2 regions of the Haloimpatiens massiliensis genome follow, and region 1 is predicted to be linked to the other one. Evidence: riboswitches for the same ligand, from Rfam matches in the RefSeq annotation. Region 1 holds a riboswitch; the other holds the start of a gene.
What was found. A riboswitch is a leader RNA that binds a small molecule or an ion and turns the genes downstream of it on or off. The one in region 1 is predicted to bind S-adenosylmethionine.

Region 1 (3,425 bases):
ACCCCATAACCCAATAATCCATAATTCATAAATTTTTACCTCCATTTAATTAAACATAATATTTAACCCAATTACTAAATAAAACATTACCCTCATTTTTCCAACTATAAAACGGTTCTTTTTTAACATTGTCTATTGGAAAATAATTTTTAGGCATTGAAACATCTATTCCTTTTGATAAATCTCTAAGATACTCTTTTTTTAAAACATCTCTGTCATACTCAATATGTCCTAACATAAAAAACTTCTTCTCATTAAATAATAAAAGCTCACCTACTTCTTGAGAGTACAAAAGTATTTTAAGATTATGATTATTTTTTAAATCCTCCTTTAAAATCCTACTATATCTGGAATGAGGGCAGTTTACAGGAAAATTTAGATTTTCTAAAATTCTCTCTTCCCTAAGCTTATAATGTTTGTATATGCCAAAAGTCTTTTTATTCATAACATAATTTCTAATACCATAATAATGATACATTGCAGCTTGAGCTGCCCAGCATATAAAGAAAGAGGTTTTTACATTTTCCTCAATAAAATTAAATATATCTTGAAGCTCCCTCCAGTAACTTACATGTTCAAAAGGCAATTTTTCTAGAGGTGCTCCAGTTATAATTGTTCCATCTAACTTTTTATTCTTAATATCCTCAAGCGTTTCATAATTATTTTTTAAATATGACATTGAACTATTCTTACAACTATGATTTATAATTCTTAAAAACCTCAAATGTACTGATTTATTTATAGAATTAAATAATTTTAAAAACTGTGCTTCCGTTTCCTGTTTATTTGGCATTAAATTTAAAATTCCTATGCTTTTTAAATTCTCAGTTCTCTTCAACCCTAGTGAGTAGTCTATACTGCCCTTTTCTAAAAGCTTTAATCCTTCAAAAGGCTTATTTAAGTATATTGTCATATTAACTTATATAATTAAGAGCTTGTCTAAAGTCCTTAATTATATCCTCTATATTTTCAATGCCCACAGAAACTCTTATCATTTCAGGGGATACTCCTGCATTAATCTGTTCCTCTACAGATAATTGCCTATGAGTTGTACTTGCAGGGTGAAGCACAGAAGATCTAACATCACCTATATGAATTACTAAAGCTACTAATTTTAATTTTTTAATAAACTCCTTTATATCTTCTTTAGACCCTTTAATTCCAAAAGTCAACATACCTGAAGCTCCATTTCTCAAGTATTTGTTGCTCCTTTGAAAGTTTATATTATCCTCCAACCTAGGATAGTTTACCCATGAAATTTTAGGATGCTTTTGAAGCCATTTTGCTAATTTCAATGCATTTTCGCTATGGGCCTTCATCCTTAAATGAAGAGTCTCTAAACCCAAATTGGTTAAAAAAGCGTTAAAAGGAGACATAATATTTCCTATATCTCTTAATAATTTAACTCTAAGCTTTGTTATATACGCCTTTTCTTTAAAAGCTTCTACGTACTTTAACCCATGATAACTTAAATCTTTTTCTACCATTGATAGAAATTTGCCATTATCCCAATTAAAATTTCCTCCATCAATAATTATTCCTCCAACTGATGTAGCGTGCCCATCAGCATATTTAGTGGTGGAATGTATTACTATATTTGCTCCAAGCTTCAAAGGATTGCAATGATACGGTGTTGCAATAGTATTGTCTACTATAAAAGGTATATTTGATTTTCTAGCTATAGATGAAAACTTCTCAAAATCAAGAATATTAAGACCTGGATTTCCAATGGTTTCTCCAAAAATTAATTTAGTATTGTTCTTTATAGAACATAAAATTTCTTCCCCTGAAGCCTCTGGATTTACAAAAGTAGTATGGATTCCTAATTCCCTTAAGGTAACATTTAAAAGATTGAAGGTTCCACCATATAAAGTAGATGCTGCTAATATATGATCTCCTGCTTTACATATATTTAATACAGCTAGTAACGTAGCTGATTGGCCCGAAGATGTGGCAACTGCACCAACACCTCCTTCAAGTAATGAAAACTTTTCTTCCAAGGCTGCTACTGTCGGATTGCTTATCCTAGAGTACATATGACCTTCTTTACTTAAGTCAAATAACTCACCTACATAATCTGGATTATTGTAGTAATAGGTGGTATTTTGAACAATAGGTAATATCCTTGGCTCTCCTACTTTAGGCTTATAGCCTTCCTGAATACATAATGTTTCAAATGACAATTTTTTTGACATAAAAAAACCCCCTTTAAAATAATTAAGGAAGTCTTCTAACAAGTAGCAACATTAATGATTTAAAACCTTTTATGGAAATAAAAAAGCTATTTTCCATAAAAGATAGAAAATAGCACAATAACAATATTTTCAGCTATCTCTTATCTATCAGGATTTCCTGCAGGATTTAGCACAATTCCAGCCATTTAGGCCAGCTGTTGCCAGGTTTCATAGGGCCAGTCCCTCCACCATTCTTGATAAAAGACTAATTATTAAATTATATATAATATATACTATACTTAATATTCTGTCAATATACTTTTTTTATTTTTTAATTGATAACTTTACATATATAAGTTATCGCTTGATAATTTTTCCCAAGAAATCATCCCAGTGTATACTTCATAATAAGTATACAGATATCAATCAAGTATACTTTATCTCACTTTTTATTATACTAAAAGTATGATATACTTAGCTAGTTTATATAAAACAAAGCTCAGCTAAAATAGAATTTTTATTCTGCTGAAATATGAATCTCACGTCACATATCAACTAAAAATAATATTACAGCTATTATTCATTGGATAAATATTTATATAAATACAAAATACACTTGAAAGTTGAAAGGTAGATTATTATGATAAATTTTAAAAAACTAGGTCTTAGTGATGATGTACTAAGCATACTTAAAGCTCAAAGAATTAGTGAACCAACACCAATTCAAGAACAAAGTATCTTGCTAATAAATAATGGTCATGATGTTATAGCGGAAGCTCAAACTGGAACTGGAAAAACCCTTGCATTTCTACTGCCAATGTTTGAAAATATGTCTCCTAACATAGACACAATTCAAGGTTTAATAGTAACACCAACAAGGGAACTTGCCATACAAATAACTCAAGAAGCTATGAAATTAAAAGAAGCTAAGGATTTAAATATATTAGCTGTATATGGTGGTAAAGATATAGGCTCTCAACTAAAAAAGCTTAAAGGTAATATTCACTTGGTAATCGCAACTCCTGGTAGACTTTTAGATCACCTTAACAGAAACACAATTAATCTTGACCATTTGAAAACATTAGTATTGGATGAGGCTGACCAAATGCTCCTTATGGGATTTAAAAATGAAGTCCGCTCCATTATAAGTCATACACCAAATAACCGTCAGACCCTATGTTTTTCAGCCACAATGAACTCTGAAGTTAAAAAACTTGCCTATAAAAATATGCATGATCCAAAACTAGTTAT
Region 2 (3,425 bases), on a different contig from region 1:
TATAATCTAGTAATATATTCATCCAGCTCCTTCTATTTTTAAAATTTAATCTTCATCATAAAAATCTAAATAAGAATGTTTTTTTCCATCCTTTTCCCAACCTAAAATTGAGTCCATGTTAACATTTTGGGCAGCTCTAAATATGGATTTATCTACGTCTTTAAAATTTTGTTTCATTTGCTTAATTAATTCTTTAATTTCATAACGTTTATTTCCTATTTTTTTAGCTGCAACCATGCATGCACAATTAAGAGGCCAAATGCCGCTATTTTGAGTAAAACGCTGAATATGACGTTCATTAATATAGTATAATGGTCTTATTAAATGTAATCCCTTAAAGTTGGAAGATTTTAATTTTGGAAGCATGGTTTTAAAATTTCCAGAATACAATACATTTAATAAGGTTGTTTCTATAACATCATCAAAATGATGCCCAAGAGCTAGTTTGTTACATCCTAATTCTTGTGCTTTTGAATATAATGCCCCTCTGCGCATTCTTGCACACATATAACAAGGATAGTCTTGTGCTATATTATCTACTATTTCAAATATACCAGATTCAAATATGTTAATAGGAATATTTAAATACTCACAGTTGTCTATTAGTAATTTTTTTATATCCTCATGATAACCGGGGTCCATAGCTATAAATTCCAAATCAAATTTCATTTGGCCATGACGTTGAAGTTCTTGAAATAGTTTAGCCATTAATAAACTGTCTTTTCCACCGGAAATGGCTACAGCTATTTTATCTCCATCTTCTACTAATTTATAATCCTTTATGGCTTTAATAAATTTGGACCATATATTTTTTCTATAGGTTTTTACTAGACTTCTCTCAATTTCCTTAAGAGGCTTTCTTTCATTAAAGGGTACTAATATTTCACAGCCACTGCCTGCAACATTACTCATAAAAAACACCTCACTTTTCATAAAACATTATTTCAATTTTAACACAAAAAGTCTTTTATAGATTAGGAATTATTACTGGTAATAAAACCAGTGATTCCACTACGCAATAAGTGATTATAGCACTGGATACATATTTAGGCAATTACACGAACGATGAAAATATTATTATATGTTTAATTATAAAATTCACTTTTAACGCAAAAAATATGTTGACATTATAAAAAAAAGCTAATATAATCTTAAATAACGATTTAAAAATAAATATTATATCTTATCAAGAGATGCGGAGGGACTGGCCCTATGAAGCTCAGCAACCATATTGCAAAAAGCAATAAAGGTGCTAAATCCAGCGGCAATTGCCGAAAGATGAGGATACAGTGAAGGTTTAGCCTGAGGATATCCTCAGGCTTTTAATTTTTTATAAGTAGTTAGTTCATAGAATTATTATTGAAAACAGTGACGAGAAATCTGAAAATTGTTAGCAAAGTTTTTAAAAAATTTAATAGAGAACTTATCAAGAGATGTGGAGGGACTGGCCCTATGAAGCTCAGCAACCATACTGTAAAAAGCAGTAAAGGTGCTAAATCCAGCGGCATTGCCGAAAGATGAGGATATTTCAAGGCTCGAGATATTCTCGGGTCTTTTCTTATATATGAAATATTTCTTTGGAAATAATAATTAAGTTTTTAAATTCAGGGTTAAGCCTTAAGGAGGTAGAAGAATGGAAAATAGTTATTCAAATTCAAGTATTATAGAGGTTGTTAATGTAAATAAGAGCTTTGGAAATGCTAAAGTCCTTAAGAATGTAAGCTTAAGTGTAAATAAAGGTGAAATTTTTGGAATTATAGGGCACAGTGGAGCTGGAAAGTCTACTTTGCTTAGATGTCTAAATGGGCTAGAGCGCTATGAGCAAGGTAGTATTAGAGTAATGGGGGCGGAAGTAACAAATTTAAGCGGCAAAAAAATGAGAGATTTAAGAAAAAATATGGGCATGATATTTCAAAATTTTAATTTATTGAATTCTAAGAATGTATATGACAATGTGGCCCTTCCACTTAAGGTGTGGAAGAAAGACAAGGTATATATTGATAAAAAAGTTAAAGAATTTTTAAAACTTGTAGGTCTTGAAAATAAAGCTAAAAGCAAGCCTAATCAGTTAAGTGGTGGACAAAAACAGAGAGTAGCTATTGCCAGAGCACTGGCTTTAGAACCAAAGATATTATTATGTGATGAGGCTACATCAGCATTAGATCCTCAAACTACAAACTCAATATTAAATCTTATAAAAGAAATAAGTGAGAAGCTTGCCATAACAGTAATTATAGTTACACATCAGATGGAAGTTATAAAGCAAGTATGTAATAGAATAGTGCTTATGAAGGATGGAAAAATTAAGGATTCTGGACTAGTTAAGGAACTGTTTCTAACCCCAGAAGGAGAATTAAGAGATCTATTATGTGGGGACGAGCTTTTGCCAGAGCATGGATTTAATATAAAGATCTTCTTCCCTTCTGAAGTAAGTAATCAATCAATAATTACTTCCATGGCTAGAGAACTTCAGATAGATTTTTCTATAGTATGGGGAAAGCTAGAAAACTTTAGACAAGAAGTTTTAGGAAGCTTAATTATAAATGTAAACAAAGAACATAAGCAAGATATATGCGGTTATCTAGATTCAAAAAATATAAGATGGGAAGTGGTTTAATTGATTAATGAGGTTTTTATTCCAGCATTAAAAGACACAATTTATATGGTAGGCTATTCTACGGCTTTTACACTTCTAATCGGACTAATATTTGGAGTTGTTTTAGTTGTAACTGATGAGAAAGGGCTTAAACCTAATAAATTTATTTATCGCATAGTAGATGGATTTATAAATATATTAAGATCTTTTCCATTCATAATACTTATGATAGCAGTTATTCCTCTTACTAAAGTTATAGTGGGTAAAAGCATAGGTAGAACAGCAGCAGTGGTGCCACTCACTATAGGAGCATTTCCCTTTGCAGCAAGGGTCATGGAATCTTCTTTAAAGGAAGTAGAACATGGGCTTATAGAAGCAGCTAAGTCTTTTGGAGCTAATACTTTTCAAATATTAATTAAGGTAATATTTCCAGAAGCTTTTCCATCAATGGTTCGAGGAATAACTTTAACTGTAATAAATTTAATTGGTTATTCAGCTATGGCAGGAGTTGTAGGAGCTGGTGGATTAGGTGATGTAGCTATTAAATACGGTTACTATAGGTTTGATACCCAAGTAATGGTATATACCATAATAATATTAGTGATTCTTGTGCAGTTAATTCAAGGGATTGGAGATATTGCATATAAAAGATTAAGTAAATAAATTTTAGTTAAGAATTTCCAGTTTCAGTGTAGCAAGCTAAAGGAGAGTTTATAAATACTAAGTTTTAGATAAATTAAAAGGAGGAATTTTAAAATGAAAAAGAAAATATGTGCATTGCTAGGAGTTTTATTTCTAAGCACAGCAATAATAGGTTGTGGGGCAAAAG

Region 2: linked by a shared signal. The riboswitch ahead of C1715_RS03485 (methionine ABC transporter ATP-binding protein) and the one ahead of C1715_RS10280 (O-acetylhomoserine aminocarboxypropyltransferase/cysteine synthase family protein) in region 1 are both predicted to bind S-adenosylmethionine.

Annotation. Positions count from the first base shown of each region.
Region 1 covers NZ_LT854640.1:448,571-451,995, reverse strand. The annotation lists gene C1715_RS10290 (homoserine dehydrogenase) at 1-29, opposite strand, end outside; gene C1715_RS10285 (homoserine O-acetyltransferase/O-succinyltransferase family protein) at 50-913, opposite strand; gene C1715_RS10280 (O-acetylhomoserine aminocarboxypropyltransferase/cysteine synthase family protein) at 915-2,195, opposite strand; SAM riboswitch class I at 2,333-2,438, opposite strand; gene C1715_RS10275 (DEAD/DEAH box helicase) at 2,815-3,425, shown strand, end outside.
Region 2 covers NZ_LT854637.1:62,617-66,041, forward strand. The annotation lists gene C1715_RS03480 (tRNA 2-thiocytidine biosynthesis TtcA family protein) at 46-912, opposite strand; SAM riboswitch class I at 1,181-1,285, shown strand; SAM riboswitch class I at 1,421-1,524, shown strand; gene C1715_RS03485 (methionine ABC transporter ATP-binding protein) at 1,661-2,617, shown strand; gene C1715_RS03490 (methionine ABC transporter permease) at 2,618-3,259, shown strand; gene C1715_RS03495 (MetQ/NlpA family ABC transporter substrate-binding protein) at 3,353-3,425, shown strand, end outside.